DNA from 2 places in the Bradyrhizobium sp. JHI2711 genome. Region 1 is predicted to be linked to the other one. Evidence: riboswitches for the same ligand, from Rfam matches in the RefSeq annotation. Region 1 holds a riboswitch; the other holds the start of a gene.
The links. A riboswitch is a leader RNA that binds a small molecule or an ion and turns the genes downstream of it on or off. The one in region 1 is predicted to bind cobalamin.
Positions count from the first base shown of each region.

Region 1 (7,967 bases):
AAGCGCAGCGTGTAGGCGTGCTGCGGCTTCGTCGCGAATGGCGCAATGTGCTGGCGACCGATGGCGAGGAACACGTTTGCCGGGGCGTCGGGCAGTGCGGAGACGGCAGCATTGACATCCGCCACCTCGATCCAGTTGTCGGTGGACGCCTTGATCCAGGGCGCGCGCTCCAGCGCAAGCAACGGCGTGCCCGTCTCGGTGCAAGCCGCAACGGCGTTGCGGCTCATTTCCGCGGCGAAGGGATGCGTTGCATCGATCACATGCGTGATGCCTTCGGCGCGGATGTAATCCGCAAGTCCGCTCACGCCGCCAAACCCGCCGATGCGCGTCGGCAGCGGCTGATCGGCGGGCGCGCGGGTGCGGCCGCCATAGGAATAGACGGCATCGATGCCGGCGCGCGCGATCTCCGCGGCGAGCAGGCTCGCATCGGCCGTTCCGCCCAGAATGAGGGCGCGAATCATGTCTGATCCCTGGCTGACCATCATCGGTATCGGCGAAGATGGCCTTGCCGGGCTGTCGGAGGCAAGCCGAAAGGCGCTTGCCAAGGCCGAAACCGTGTTCGGCGGCGAGCGCCATCTTGCGCTTGCCGAAATTGGCAGCCGCGGTCGTCCATGGCCGGTGCCGTTCGATGCGGATGTCGTGCTGAGCTGTCGCGGCAGGCCGACGGTGGTGCTCGCCTCCGGCGATCCGTTCTGGCATGGCGCCGGCGCGAGCCTTGCCGAGAAGCTCGGTGGCGACGAGTGGATCGCGCATCCTGCTCCGTCCACCTTCTCGCTCGCCGCCGCGCGGCTGGGCTGGCGACTCGAATCCACCGTCTGCCTCGGGCTTCACGCCGCACCGTTCGAGCGTCTCGGTCCGCATCTGGCGCGAGGGGCGCGCATCATCTGTCTCGTGCGCGATGGGAAAGCGGCTGGCGATCTGGCTAGGTGGTTGAGCGAGCGCGGGTGGGGCGCCTCAGCCTTCTGGATGCTCGCCGCCCTCGGTGGCCCGCGCGAAAGCATCACAGAATATCGCGCCGATAGTCTTGCCGGTGATCTCGCCGGAAACCTGGTCACCGTCGCCGTCGAGGCGAAGGGCGGACAGGGGATGCCCCGCAGTTCGGGATTATCGGACGACCTCTTCGTCCATGACGGCCAGATCACCAAGCGGCCGGTGCGCGCGCTTGCGCTCTCGGCGCTGGCGCCGCGGGCCGGCGAGCGGCTGTGGGACATCGGCGCTGGTTCAGGCTCGATCTCCGTGGAGTGGGCGCTGGATGGTGGGACGGCGATTGCGGTCGAGGCGCGCGAGGATCGCGCCGCGAACATTCGCAAGAATGCGGCCGCCTTCGGTCTGGCACATCGGATCACAATCGTCACGGGCAGGGCACCGGAAGCTCTTGCCGGGTTGGAAGCGCCGGATGCCGTCTTCATTGGCGGTGGTCTCGACGAAGTGTTATTTGATGCGATCTGGACGCGGCTCTCGCTCGGAGCGCGGCTCGTCGCACACTCGGTCACGCTGGAAACGGAAGCGTTGCTCAGCGAGCTACATCAGCGCCATGGTGGCGAGCTTATGAGAGCCGAAATTTCTCATGCCGCTCCGCTCGGCCGCTATCGGTCGTGGGAAGCAGCACGCCCCGTGGTGCAGTGGAGTGTGGTCCGATGAAGGTCGCCGGACTCGGCTTCAAGCGCGATGTGACGCTGGCTTCGTTGCGCGAAGCGCTGCTCGCTGCGGGCGGTGCGGAAGGGCTTGCGGCGATGGCAACCGTCAGCGACAAGGCCGATACCGAGGCGCTGAAGCAGCTCGCACGCGAATGCGGCGTGCCGATCAGGGCCGTTCCGGTCGCGACACTGGCCGGCATCGACACGCCCACGCAATCGAAGCTCATCGCGGAGAAATTTGGCACCGGATCTGTAGCCGAGGCTGCTGCGCTCGCGGTCGCCGGTCCGCGCGCGCGGTTGATTGCAGCACGGGTTGTCTCGCAGGATCGCACCGCGACCGCCGCGATTGCCGAAGGAGACGGCCCATGACGGTGCATTTCATCGGTGCCGGGCCGGGCGCACCCGATCTGCTGACGTTGCGCGGCCGCGATCTGATCGCGGCCAGTCCGGTTTGTCTCTATGCCGGCTCGCTGGTGCCGGAGGGCGTGCTGGCGCATTGCCCGCCCGGCGCACGTATCGTCAACACCGCGCCAATGTCGCTCGACGAGATCATCGCCGAGATCGCAGGCGCGCATGCGGCAGGCCTGGATGTCGCGCGGCTGCATTCCGGTGATCTCTCAATCTGGTCGGCGATGGGCGAGCAGCTCCGCCGTTTGCGTGCGCTCGGGATTCCCTACTCGGTGACACCCGGCGTTCCCTCGTTCTCGGCTGCCGCGGCCGCGCTGGAGGCTGAGCTGACGCTGCCCGGTCTTGCTCAGACGGTCGTGCTGACGCGCACGCCGGGCCGTGCCAGCGCGATGCCCGAGGGCGAGAAGCTCGCCGCGTTCGCTGCGACCGGCGCGGTGCTCGCGATCCACCTGTCGATCCATCTGCTCGACCAGGTCGTCGCCGAGCTGACGCTGCATTACGGCGCGGATTGCCCGGTCGCGATCGTCTGGCGCGCGAGCTGGCCGGAGCAGCGCATCGTGCGCGCGACGCTTGCAACGCTCGGTGCGTTCGTGGGTGGCGAGATGGAGCGCACGGCGCTGATCCTGGTCGGCAAGACGCTTGGCGCTGCCGATTTTGACGAGAGCCGCCTCTATGCCGCCGACTACGACCGCCGCTACCGGCCGGTCGGTGCCGAGCCGCGCTTTCCGGAGGCGTCGTGATGCCGGCGAGCCTTGTCATCTCCGCGCCGGCCTCCGGCGTCGGCAAGACGACGCTGACGCTGGCGCTCGCCCGCGCCTGGCGCAAGCGCGGCTTGAACGTGCAGTGCTTCAAGAGCGGCCCCGACTATATCGATCCCGCCTTCCACGCCGCGGCCACGGAACGCGCCTCGGTCAACGTCGACAGCTGGGCGATGGATCGCAGCACCATCGCGCATCTCGTCAGCCGTGGCGGCGATGCAGATGTCGTGCTCGCCGAGGGATCGATGGGCCTGTTCGACGGTGTCGCCGCGCGCGGCGTCTCCGGCACGGGAGCGACCGCTGATATCGCGGAGATGCTGGGCTGGCCGGTGGTTTTGGTGATCGATCCCTCCGGCCAGGCGCAGACTGCGGCAGCGATCGCCGCCGGCCTTCGCGATTACCGCGCCGGCGTGCGCCTTGCGGGCGTCGTGCTCAATCGCGTCGCCAGCCCGCGCCATGAGGATCTGGTGCGGCGCGCGCTGAAGGAGGCCGGCATCAAAGTGTTCGGCGCGCTGCCGCGCCATGCCGAGATCAGCCTGCCGAAGCGGCATCTCGGTCTCGTGCAGGCCGAGGAGCAGGCCGAGATCGGCAAGCTGATCGACGAGGCCGCGCGCTTTGTCGCCGAGCACGTCGATCTCGATGCGGTGCTCCACTCGGCAGGCCAATGGTCGCCGCAAGCTGCGGCGAACGGATTGAACGTGACGCCGCCCGGCCAGCGCATCGCGCTGGCGCGCGATGCGGCGTTCTCCTTCGTCTATCCGCATATGCTGGAAGCCTGGCGCGCGGCGGGCGCCGAGATCGTGCCGTTCTCGCCGCTGGCCGACGAAGCACCCGATGCGAGCGCCGACGTGTGCTGGCTGCCGGGCGGCTATCCCGAGCTGCATGCGGGAAAGATCGCGGGCAATGCGCGCTTTCGCAGCGGCTTGCGCGCTTTCGCCGAGACGCGGCCCGTGCATGGCGAATGCGGAGGCTATATGGTGCTGGGCGCAGGCCTGACCGACGCCGACGGTATCCGCCATGAGATGGCGGGGCTGCTTGGCCTCGAGACAAGCTTTGCCAAGCGGCGCATGCACCTCGGTTATCGTCTTGCCGAACTCGCCGCACCGATGCCGGGGCATCAGCCTGGCGCGCGCCTGCGCGGCCACGAGTTCCACTATTCGACGATTCTCGCCCAGCCCGATACGCCGCTCGCGGTCGTGCACGATGCCACCGGCGCGGTCATTGCCGAAACCGGCTCGCGCCGTGGCCATGCCACCGGCACGTTCTTCCATCTGATCGCGGAGGACCGGTGAGCGGTTTTGTCTCTTTCGTTTCCGCCGGTCCGGGCGATCCCGAGCTCCTCACGGTGAAGGGCGCCACGCGGCTGCGCGAGGCCGACGTCGTGCTTTATGACGATCTTGCCTCCGGCGCGATCCTCGATCTCGCGCGGCCAGGTGCCAATCTCGTCGCGGTGGGAAAGCGGGCCGGTCGTCCTTCGACCAAGCAGCACCACGTCAACCGTCTCCTGGTCGACTATGCCGCAACCGGTGCGCGCGTGGTGCGGCTCAAGTCCGGCGATGCCGGCATTTTCGGCCGGCTCGAGGAGGAGATCGAGACGCTGCGCGAAGCCGGCATCGGCTACGAGATCGTTCCCGGCGTCACCTCCGCCTGTGTCGCCGCCGCCCAGGCCGGTATTCCCCTGACCCGCCGGCATACCTCCCGCCGGGTGCAGTTCATCACCGGCGCTGACGTCACCGGCGAGCTGCCGCCCAATCTGAATTGGGCGGCGCTTGCCGATCCCGAGGCGACGACCGTGGTCTATATGGGCCGGCGCACCTTTCCGGCGCTTGCCGCAAAATTGATCGCGCATGGTCTCGCCCCCAGCACCCCGGCGCTATTCGCCGAATCCCTCGGGCGACCTGACGAGCGGCTGGTCCGCACCACGATTGCCGAGCTCGCCGAGCAGCTTGCGCGCGGCGGCGCCGCTTCCACCGCCGCCGTCATCCTGTTCGGCGCGCTGGCGGGAGAATATCCGGCATGACGGCTCCGGCATCGGTTCGCCCCTTGACGCCCGCGATGCGAAAGGGGCACACAAGAGCGGCATGGTGCTCGACGCGGCGCAAAGCGCCGGAGCATAATCGGGAATGGGGATGGGCGGACCCAGTTGCGGCGCCCAAAACCCCAGCCGCCCCCGCGACTGTAAGCGGTGAGGGCCTCCGAACCGCCACTGGACCGCAAGGTCCGGGAAGGCCGGAGAACCCAGTGAACCGCGAGCCAGGAGACCGGCCGTGCACGTATTGAGGCCAAGGCCGTCGGGTGTGACGGCGGAAAGGAATTGAGCCATGCATATCGAACCCGGGATCGTGACGGGCGCCAAGCTCGTGTTGAGTTACGCAACCGGCATCGCCGCAGGCGGCGTTGCCTTGAAGCTCGCGGTCGAGACCGTGCGCGAGCAGGGCGCCGGCTCGTTCGCGGCGCGGACACTGGCCACCACCGCTCTCGTCTTCGTCTTCTTCGAGATCCTGCCGCACTTTCCGGTTGGGGTATCAGAGGTGCACTTCATCCTCGGCTCGACCTTGTTCCTGCTCTTTGGTGCTGCGCCCGCCGCCTTCGGCCTTGCATTTGGCCTGCTGCTTCAGGGCATGCTGCTGGAGCCAGTCGATCTGCCGCAATACGGCATGAACGTCACCACGCTGCTGGTGCCGCTGTTCGCGATCCAGGCGATCGCCACGCGGATCATCCCTCGCAACACCGCCTATGTCGATTTGAAATACGGTCAGGCGCTGGCGCTTTCGACGACCTACCAGGCCGGCGTGATCGCATGGGTGGCGTTCTGGGCGCTCTATGGCTCCGGCTTTGCGATGAGCAACCTCGCCAGCGTCGGGACGTTCGCTGCCGCTTATGCGCTGGTGATCGTGATCGAACCGCTCGCCGATCTCGCGGTGCTGGCGCTGGCGAAGTCGCTGCGCGGCGTCACCGCGCCCGGCCTCGTCACCCCGCGCCTGCACAACGCGGCGTAAGAGATCAGCGATGGGCGGCCGGTGTGGCCGCCCATCGCGCTCGCGATGCTCACGCTCTCCCTGATCGGCATCGGTTGCGGCGATCCCGCGCAGCTTACGCGCGCCGCCGTTGACGCCATCAACGCCGCCGATCTCATCCTGATCCCGCGCAAGGGAACGGCAAAATCCGATCTCGCCGATCTCAGGCGAACGATCTGCGCCGGTGTGCTCACCAACAAAACGACGCGCATCGCCGAATTCGATCTTCCCGTGCGCGATGCGACCGAGTCGGACTACCGCAAGGGCGTCGACGATTGGCACGATGCGGTGGCCGCGACCTGGTCGCAGAGGATCGCTGGGCATCTCGAAGATGACGGCAAGGTCGCGTTGCTGATCTGGGGCGATCCGTCGCTCTACGACTCCTCGCTGCGCATTGCGCGGCGGCTCGATCCATTGCCGACAATCGAGGTCGTGCCGGGGATCACCTCGATCCAGGCGCTGTGCGCGGCGCATGCGCTGCCGCTCAACGACATCGGCGAGCCGTTCCTGGTCACGACGGGGCGGCGCTTGCGCGAAGGCGGCTGGCCGCAGGGCGTCGATACCGTCGTCGTGATGCTCGATGGCGGCACGGCGTTCCAATCGCTGGATCCGGCCGGGCTTCACATCTGGTGGGGGGCCTATCTCGGCATGCCCGATCAGATCATCATGTCCGGCGCGCTGGCCGAGGTCGGCCCGCGCATCGTCGCGTTGCGGCAAGAGGCGCGCGAGCGGCACGGCTGGATCATGGATAGCTACATCATCAAACGCAGGCGTTGAGCAGCATGCTTCCCGAATGGGTTTATCAGAACTGCCCCGAGGTCTCCGCTGTTCATCGCGAGGCGGCCATTGCGCGGCAGGCGCAACTGACGAAGCCGACCGGCGCGCTCGGCCGGCTCGAGCAGCTCGCAATCGAGCTTGCGGGCCTGCAGGCCACCGAGCAACCGCGCGCCGCGCGGGTGCCGATCATCATCTTCGCCGGCGACCACGGCATCGTCGCGCAGGGCGTGTCGGCCTATCCGCAAGCCGTCACCATCGCGATGATGACGAATTTTGCTGCCGGTGGCGCCGCGATCTCGGTGCTGGCGCGCGAGCTGGGTTCGAGCCTCGAGGTGGTCGACGCCGGCACGCTGACCGAGGCGCAGATCGCGGGAATCGTCACTGACAAGCCGCGCAGCGGCACCCGCGATTTCAGTGTCGAGGCCGCGCTCACGCCCACGGAATTGGCCTTCGCCTTCGAGGCCGGCCAGCGCGCGGTGGCGCGCGCCGAGGCCGGCCGGCCTGATCTCTTGATCTTCGGCGAGATGGGGATCGGCAACACCACGACCTCAGCAGCGATTGCTGCGAGCCTGCTCGGTGTGAGTGCCGACGAGATCGCGGGCAGCGGCACCGGCGTCGGTGCGTCGGGCCGCGCGCACAAGGTGCGGGTGATCGATGCGGCGATCGCGCATCACGGCGTTGCGGGGGCGTCACCCGAAAAAATCCTGTGCGCGGTCGGCGGCCTCGAGATTGCGGCGATCTCGGGTGCGATCATCGCGGCCGCGCAACGCCGCATCCCCGTGTTGATCGACGGCTTTATCGTCTCGGTGGCGGCGCTGACGGCGGTGCGCCTCAACCCGTCCTGCCAGCCGTTCCTGTTGCCTTCACATCAATCGGCCGAGCAGGGACATCGGCTGGTGTTGCGCGCGCTGAATGTGCAGCCGCTGATCAGCCTCGATCTCAGACTCGGCGAGGGATCGGGGGCGGCGATCGCGCTGCCGCTGGTGCGCTCGGCGTGCGCACTTCACAACGGCATGACGACGTTCGCGCAGGCCAACGTGCCGGATCGACCGTCTTGATGCGGCTCAAGCCACGCGCTGATTGACCGACACGACACGCCAGCCGCCCGCCAGCCGGTCGATCCGGGTCAGCGACAGCGGATCGACTACGAAGCGCAGCGCAGCTTCCGGTGTGAGATCGAGCGCGATGCAGAGCGTGGCACGAATGGTGCCGGAATGAACGACCAGCGCCGTGGAGCCTGCGCCAATCTGCGCCAGGCCCAGGCGGACGCGGGCGACCTGATCCGCAAAGCTCTCGCCGTTCGGCGGCCGTCCGTGCGCGGGATCGCGCCAGACCTGCGCGTAGGCCTCGCCGCCGGTCGCGGCGAGCTC
Region 1 covers NZ_JBPZPT010000001.1:1,650,153-1,658,119, reverse strand. The annotation lists gene ACTEK7_RS07875 (cobalt-precorrin-6A reductase) at 1-461, opposite strand, end outside; gene cbiE (precorrin-6y C5,15-methyltransferase (decarboxylating) subunit CbiE) at 460-1,641, shown strand; gene ACTEK7_RS07865 (cobalamin biosynthesis protein) at 1,638-2,006, shown strand; gene cobM (precorrin-4 C(11)-methyltransferase) at 2,003-2,785, shown strand; gene ACTEK7_RS07855 (cobyrinate a,c-diamide synthase) at 2,785-4,095, shown strand; gene cobA (uroporphyrinogen-III C-methyltransferase) at 4,092-4,823, shown strand; cobalamin riboswitch at 4,869-5,087, shown strand; gene ACTEK7_RS07845 (energy-coupling factor ABC transporter permease) at 5,125-5,802, shown strand; gene cobF (precorrin-6A synthase (deacetylating)) at 5,848-6,597, shown strand; gene cobT (nicotinate-nucleotide--dimethylbenzimidazole phosphoribosyltransferase) at 6,603-7,655, shown strand; gene ACTEK7_RS07830 (histidine phosphatase family protein) at 7,662-7,967, opposite strand, start outside.

Region 2 (7,967 bases), 900 kb from region 1:
CAGGTCCAGAAACCTCTGTTTGAGATCTATGAGCGGACCATGCGGAGGGTGTCACGAGCTTGATGATGCCGCGGTGCCGATAGGGTGCTCCTCAGCGCCCAAGCCGAAACCCGACTATCGGGTGGAACCGGTCGACCAAGGACTGCCTTAAGCAAGGTTCAAATTTAGCAACCGCTTATGCATTGGATAAGCTTGCGAGATCCATGGAGCCGGGCTTACGTCGCCCTGATCGAACATAAGGCTCCAGGCAGGAAAGCGCACCGAGTTTGCTGTCCTGCGGCGACCGCCCGGCATGCCCCCTCGCTGCTGTCGTAATCGTGCCGACGTGCTCATGAGCGACAAACCTTGGTGTAGATTCTAACTCTCAGGCTATACGGTCGCATACCACGGCATAATTGAGCTACGCTGATCTTGTGCTTCAACTCGGCTCAGATTTTCGGCGAATGTCCTCGCCGTGATCGAACTGGCGGCTTCGCCGATGGAAGTCCGCGCGAATGCGTCAGCTTCGCTCCTCCCAGACTTTCGCCCGGCCCGCTAAGCGGGGCGGGGCATTTTTTATGTTCCTAAGGCTCCCGCGCAAATGACCACAAGCGGATCAGCTTTGTCGAAAAGAGACCGAAGCCCGGATCAACGGCCTCGCGGATCGAATGCAGCGCGCAGTTCGCGGGCGGCAGTGACCATGTTCGCTAGCGCTGGCCGAACCTCCTCCCATTTGCGCGTCTTCAGGCCGCAGTCTGGATTGATCCAGAGCTGCGAATCCTGCAGCCGCGTCCGAGCCAACACCATCAGCTCCTTCATTTCGCTCGTCTCGGGAACGCGTGGAGAGTGGATGTCGTACACGCCCGGCCCGATCTGATTTGGATATTCGTAGTTCCTGAACGCGTCGAGTAGTTCCATTTTCGAGCGCGATGTCTCGATCGAGATGACATCCGCGTCCATTGCAGCGATCGCACCAATGATGTCGTTGAACTCCGAGTAGCACATATGCGTATGAATTTGCGTTTGATCGGCGACGCCCGATGAACAGATGCGGAAGCAATCGACGGCCCAGTCGAGATAAGCCGCCCACTCCGATCGACGCAACGGCAATCCTTCGCGGACTGCAGCTTCGTCGATCTGGATCATGGTCGCACCAGCATTCTCGAGATCGCGGACTTCGTCTCGGATCGCGAGCGCAATCTGGCGGCAGACCTCGCTTCTGGGAATATCATCCCGAACAAAGGACCAGTTCAAGATCGTCACCGGTCCGGTCAACATCGCTTTCATCGGCTTCCTTGTTAGTGATTGCGCGTAGCGCCACCAGTCCACGGTGATAGGCTTCGGCCGTGCTACATCGCCAAACAGGATCGGTGGCCTGACGCAGCGCGAGCCGTAGGACTGCACCCATCCGCTCTTGGTAAATACGAAGCCGGCGAGTTGCTCGCCGAAGTACTGCACCATGTCATTGCGCTCAAACTCGCCGTGCACGAGGACGTCAAGACCGATGTCCTCCTGCCAACGTACGGCGCGCGCAGTCTCCTCCTTGAGGAACTTGTCGTATTGCTCGTCGCTTATCGCACCTCGCGCATGCGCCGCACGGGCATTCCGGATCTCTGTGGTCTGCGGAAATGATCCGATCGTCGTGGTAGGAAAAGCCGGTAGTCCGAATCGATTGCTTTGGATCTCGGCCCGACGGGCAAATGGGCTCGCGCGCCGACACATGGTCTGGTCGATCGCTCTCATCCGGACAGCGACATTGGCATCACGGATTTTCGGCGAAGTCCGGCGGACAGTCGCGGCACCTTCCGACTCGGCAAGAGCTAACGCAACATTCTGGTCGCCTGCGAGTGCACGCGCTAGGATCGCAAGCTCCCGCATCTTCTGGACCGAGAAAGCAAGCCAGCTCTTGACGTCGGAAGCGAGGCCGGTCTCGAGTTCAACATCGACCGGCACATGAAGCAGCGAGCAGGATGGGGCGATCTGTACACGATCCTTGCCGAGCTTCGCAATCGCGGGTTCGAGCCGCTGGCGCAGCGACGACAAATTCGACCGCCATACATTCCGACCGTCGACGACACCGAGCGACATGACGAGATCACTTCGGCCGCCAGCGATGATCTGGTGCAACAACTGTGGCGCTCGAACCAGATCGAGGTGCAGCCCGGCAACTGGCAGGCTCAAGGCGGTGTCCAGATTGTCGCCGAGGTCGCCGAAATAGCTGGCAACCATGAGCTTGATCGCCGGCCCCTCCTTGGCGAGCCGGTCATAGGCATGTCGCAAAGATTTTCGCGTCCCCTCATCCAGATCAAGAACTAGGCTGGGCTCGTCGAACTGAACCCAATTTGCCCCACGTTTGGCCAATTCCTGCATAACCTCGATATAGGGCGGTATCAGTTCATCCAGCAGTGAGAGTGGCTGGAACGTGGGATCGGGACTCTTGCCGAGCTTTAGGAATGTGACCGGCCCGATCAGGACGGGGCGGGTCTGAAAGCCAAGGGCCTTGGCTTCCTCATACTCCTCGATCGGCTTGCGAGAGCATAGCCTGAAAGTCTGTCCCCTGTGAAACTCGGGGACCATATAGTGATAGTTGGTGTCGAACCACTTGGTCATCTCCTGCGCGGGTGCGCCAAATCCGCGCGGTCCGTGACCGCAACTCGCTTCCTGGTCGTCGCATTGTGAACCGCGGGCCATGGCGAAGTATGTCTTGAGCGAAACGGATTCGGCTTTCGAGGCGTAGATCTCCGGGATGGCGCCAACCATGACACTTGTGTCGAGCACCTGGTCATACAGCGAGAAATCGTTCGATGGAATGACCGTGACGCCGATAGATTTCTGACGGGCCCAATTCGCGGCACGCAGGCCAGCTGCGTCCTCGAGCAGCTGCTGTTCGCTGCTTTTTCCGGCCCAGTAGCTTTCTAGAGCGACTTTGAGCTCGCGCCTTGGACCGATGCGTGGCGTTCCGAGCGTGGCAACAGGGAGGGAGAGAAGAGACATAGCGTTAACCCATGTTGGGGGCAAAGGCCATGGCGGACGCAGGCAGGGGAAGTCGCGGTGCGACGGCTGCTTGGCGCACCACCGGGACACCCCGCCCGTGGACGAATATAGTGTCGGGGCAGGTCTCCTGGCTCGCAGGTCATCGCTGCTGTCCGGCCTTCCCGAAGCCGCGCAGGCTTCAGTGACGTCGTTGGACAGCGGCTCGCCGCTCACAGTTGCGGGGGCAGCGCCGGCATTTTCACCGGCTTCCCTCTTAGCTCCGGATCAAATGGAAACCGGAGAACCTCGACGACTTGGATTATCGGCAAGAGCAGTCTTCCGTCAACCTCTCAGATCATGTCTCAAGCTGATGCTGCGACATCTGCTACGCGAATGACCGTGCATCTCTAGCATTGAGATGATGTAGCAGTGCTCTCCAATCAGCGATACCGCAATGAGCATCGCAGTTGCCCGCGGGTTGCACGCCAGATCGGTGGAAAGGACAAATGCGGCTTGCGCGGTCGGGGCCGCTGCCTCGAGCAGAACGCATTTGTCGCCAGTCCCAGCTTCCCAGCGGTTTTTCGAGCACGCGCGCCATCCAGCCACCTTCTCGACCAACAGGATCAGTGTTGAATAGGCCAAGACACCTGGCTAAGCCAGCAACTTACAACTTACCCGGGCAGCACGTTTGATTTGCGGTGCCAGCCACACCCCAAATGCTCGGCGAAGATCGGCTTGCCGTCGTTCGCCATCGAGTACAAAGCGCGCCTGACTGAGGCTGTTCTCGACTTCCGGAGCGCCGGACGTCGCGAAAGGAGCGCCAAACGCGCCATGGCCCCTTGGCCGAAAGTGCCCGAAGGCATGGCAGCGATCAAAAGCCCACATTCCGGCAACGATAACCGAACCACACGGTTCAATGACGGCAAACGTGCTGCCACTTCTCATCAGGAACTTGGCACCGAGGCGTTCCGCTGTGCCGTCGAACATCCGGTGCGTGACGGGGATGCATAAGCCGTGCTGGAGAGGTTGAACGGAAACATCGAGACATGCGCCAGTCGGAAAGTCGACAAAGAGGACACAAAACCGGTGCGAATTGCCGTCTATTATCTGGCACGAAGAATGCACGTCCTCTGCCTGCCCAGTCCTCCTGCTGGGCATGTCCAGCACAGCAAATTGAGGCTGTCGGTGGCAGTGAAGTTAGCGGCGCGTGACATAGAGGGGAGCGCCTGCTCGCACGGGAAAACCAGTGGTCGCCCCGTCGCGTCGCCGCTAACTTCTTGCGCTCGCGCATAACAGGTTGAAGGTTGCCTGCTCTGGAATGACGTGTGGATGAGACCGGATAGGCCGACGGTTATGAAGAAAACGTCAGGAAGACGCGCGCTATGGCTTTGGCTCGGTCGATCCCTGATCTGCCTGGCCGGGCTGGCTGCGACGAGCAACACTGTTCGCGCTAACGACAGCCCCCTTGTCGAAAGAGTCAAGTCAACGTGGCGAGCGCAAGACGGTGAGACAATAGAACAAGTTATCTCCAACGTCTCGAAGGTGGCACAGTTCGTCCCTCGGATGTGGGGCGTCGCTGAACTTGACCAAAATGAATATGTTTTTGTTTCTTGGACCAGGCACCGGGATGATAAATCAGACGAAGAGTACGTTATCACCTGGAAGGTCGCGCTCGACGGGACGATTGAACTTGCGTCGACCTATGCGAAGCCAATGGAATTGGGCTGGCGCGCCTTCGCGCTCTCGTTGATCGCCAGTGAAGTCAAGGATGGCGAAAGGGACGCAAATCTTGGCTTTCTGCATGACCCGGCCAACTTCAACTTTGTGACGACCATGCAAGGTCGGCTCGGTGATCTTCTGCGGCAGGGCAGCTGCACTATCGTTGATCCTGTTGGAGTGGACTACTTGCCGAAGCAGAATGACAAGCCGACCGAGAAAGGTGATCTGTGGCGCGTTTTGCTTGTGGTGAACTGTAATATCCCAGGGCCCCGCTATTTTACATACAACGGGGTCATCACTTTCGAGAAGAGCGAAGGACAAGATTGGGAGCCGCAATCCTCCTTTGCCAAGCGTATCGCGGCTTTTCCTCCTGGCTCCTGGTTCGCTCGCATGGAGCCAAAGGAACGGGAGGATTAGAAGGGAGCTAAAGGCCTCGGTAAATGATCGCGCAGAGCAAGATCGCGCCGTAGCTCCTGCAGGGCCGAACGCCTCAGAGCAACGGCAAGACTATCAGCTCTAAACTCTCCGGTGTTTACACCTTGAACAGTCGCGAGCTTTCCCGCGGCCTTCAGCCGGCCATCGAGAAAATGGGGCAGCACGATTACCTCCGATTCTTTCTGCGAGGAGTCGAGCTCAGCGGCGCGTGCCGCCTTGCGAGAGGCGGCTTGACCTCGGCGCACCCCACGCAGTGGAAGGACACCATTTGCGAGAGAACCAGCTCTCCATGCCATTCTTCACGGGACTGGGCCTGCAGATGCCTCGGGCCCAAGCCCGATCCGGCGTGCGAACCGCGCATCGCGCGACTGACTGGCACCCGCAAGAGCGTGACCATTCCGAGGCCGAGGTGGCACGCGGGATCGACTGCTGCGACGAAACCGGTTAATAGGGTAATGGGGCAGTGTTAGCGGCCCCGGCTTGACCACCGGTCCTTCGAGTGCCCCCAACGAGGAGCCGGAGCCGTGCGCGAGGCATCGAAGACCGGACTGAGTCGCCCGCTAGATTTCCTCGCACGCATTCGTCTGCGCATCGTAGATCCGGATTTGAAGCATGGGAAAGCGCTTCTTTAGTTCTGCTCCACCTGCCCTGGCGCCGTCTTTGGTTGCGAATTCAGCTCTGAGTCGGCCATCCACTTCAAGCGCGTAAGAAGAGACGGGCAATTCCCGGGGGGCTGAAACCATTTCATTTCCATTGGGTAGTGAGGTGGCTCAGAATGATGTGTAGCTTGAGTCGGCCATACCACACCAGAGCTACCTGCTCGGATGCCGCGATGGGCCTTGTGGATTGACGCCTCGCACCGAATGGCATCAGGACGGCACTCGCGATCGTCCGAACACGCGGGCGGCTTACCCCTCGCCGGTGCGTATACGAAGTAGCCACGGCTCCACATGGTTGTCCTTAAATTTTCCCGGCGCAAACGCATGCCCTCATGCCGTGCTGGGTAACTCTCAACACGTGAGTACGGGGAAGCGCACAACGAAAGAGCGGCCGCCAGTCGCGCCGACCGGGTCATGAAAAATCCTGGCCTTCTCCGAACGGGGCCGCGGCACCACCCGACCATCCCGGCTGGCTCTCAAGAGAGCTCCTGGTTTTCCGCGGTTTGCGCAAACGATACCGATTCACTTGCGCTGCGAGCGTTGAGCTGGACTCCGTGGCGCCTTTCGTCCAAATCTCTGATAGGACGCGAGACCAGATTTCTTTCGAACGTCGGTCTTTCCGTGGCAAGAACTTAAAATGTCATCGCTCTCGCCGAAACCGTCGGCAGCCTTCTGTGTGCCGATGGGGGTTGGCACAAAGCATAGCCAGGTTGCTGTCCTCCACGCCTGACTTCCACTCGACTGTCACAATTCACAGGCGCTTTTCTTCTTCAATCGCGTGAGAAACAGCGTTCCGAGGCTCGGCTTTCTCCCGCATGCCGAGTTGGCGGCTGAGCGATGGGGATCTCCTCCTCAGGCCGAGAGAGGGTGCTGTGCGCGCCCACTGAGTGAGACCGGTGAGGCTCGAAGGATACCGCGATACGCACACCGGAAGAAATCGCTTGAACCTCACGCAGCGTCAGGTCGTAGCTTGGAAATGAGGGCCAAGCTTTCATAAAGCAAACGTCGAAAGATGCGGCCCGATAACGGACATAGTGCGTTTAAGCGTCGAACGCGGCGCCGGATCGCACGTGAACATGAATCAAGACGAAAGGCTATTGTCGGAATGAAACACCGCGTAATGATGGTCGCATTGTTGGCTGTCATCACATCTCCGGTCTGCGCGGCGAAGCTCAGCGGCCCTCCGCGCATCCTCGACGGCAATACGATCGAGCTCGAGAAAACCACGCTTCGGCTCTCAGGCATCGACGCTCCTGAGACTGACCAGATTTGCCTCGACGCCCACGGCCGGAAATGGGCTTGCGGCGTGGCTGCTCGCGACGAGCTTATCAAGCATTCGAACGGACGAACGTGGGATTGTCATACCACAGGAGTTGATGAATACGGCAGGTCGCGTGGCCGTTGCTTCATCGAAGGCGAGGACGTGAACGCCTGGATGGTACGCTCCGGCTGGGCACTATCGTCGCCTTCTGCCAATACGTACGTTATCTATGAGGTTGTGGCGAGCAAAGCCTATGCGGGGCTGTGGTCGGGGGCGTTCATCGCGCCCTGGGACTGGCGTCGCCGCAACAAGGGGACGATCATCATCGGCGCGAGCTCGGTTCCGATCGACGCTCAGGAGCTCCTGCTCGGATCCGCTTTGCTATCGGACCCGCCCTCGTCAGAGTGTCTGATAAAAGGCACCGTGGGCCACAACGGCGAGCGACTTTATCACTTGCCCGGGCAATTCGGTTACGAACAAATCGACATGACGAAGAAGCCCGGTGAACGCTGGCTCTGCAGCGAATCGGAAGCCGAAGCGACCGGGTGGCGCAAAGCCGCGCGATGAGGTGAGATGCATGCATGCAGGCCATTATCCGAATATGTCCTATCTGACCAAGATCGCGCCTTCGCGCCGCTCGCTGTTGCTGTTCGCTGTTTCGGCGGCTTGCCTGCGGCTTGACAACAACATTGTCGATGCGAAGGAAGCAAAAACGCCGCCCAAGCCGAATAACCTGCTCTCGCCGGATGCTGCCCTGAAGCGGCTGATGGAAGGTAACGATCGTTATGTCCATGGCGTATCACGAGGCGACGATTTCAAGCGCGAGCGCTCTGTTTTGGTGGATGGGCAAAATCCATATGCCGCGGTTCTGAGCTGCGCCGATTCTCGCGTGGCGCCTGAACTTGTCTTCGGCAGCGGACTCGGTGATCTGTTTGTCTGCC
Region 2 covers NZ_JBPZPT010000001.1:2,545,539-2,553,505, forward strand. The annotation lists gene metE (5-methyltetrahydropteroyltriglutamate--homocysteine S-methyltransferase) at 628-2,973, opposite strand; cobalamin riboswitch at 3,074-3,276, opposite strand; gene ACTEK7_RS11920 (hypothetical protein) at 3,688-3,963, shown strand; gene ACTEK7_RS11925 (nodulate formation efficiency C protein) at 4,306-5,088, shown strand; gene ACTEK7_RS11930 (thermonuclease family protein) at 6,871-7,593, shown strand; gene ACTEK7_RS11935 (carbonic anhydrase) at 7,604-7,967, shown strand, end outside.
Region 2: linked by a shared signal. The riboswitch ahead of metE (5-methyltetrahydropteroyltriglutamate--homocysteine S-methyltransferase) and the one ahead of ACTEK7_RS07845 (energy-coupling factor ABC transporter permease) in region 1 are both predicted to bind cobalamin.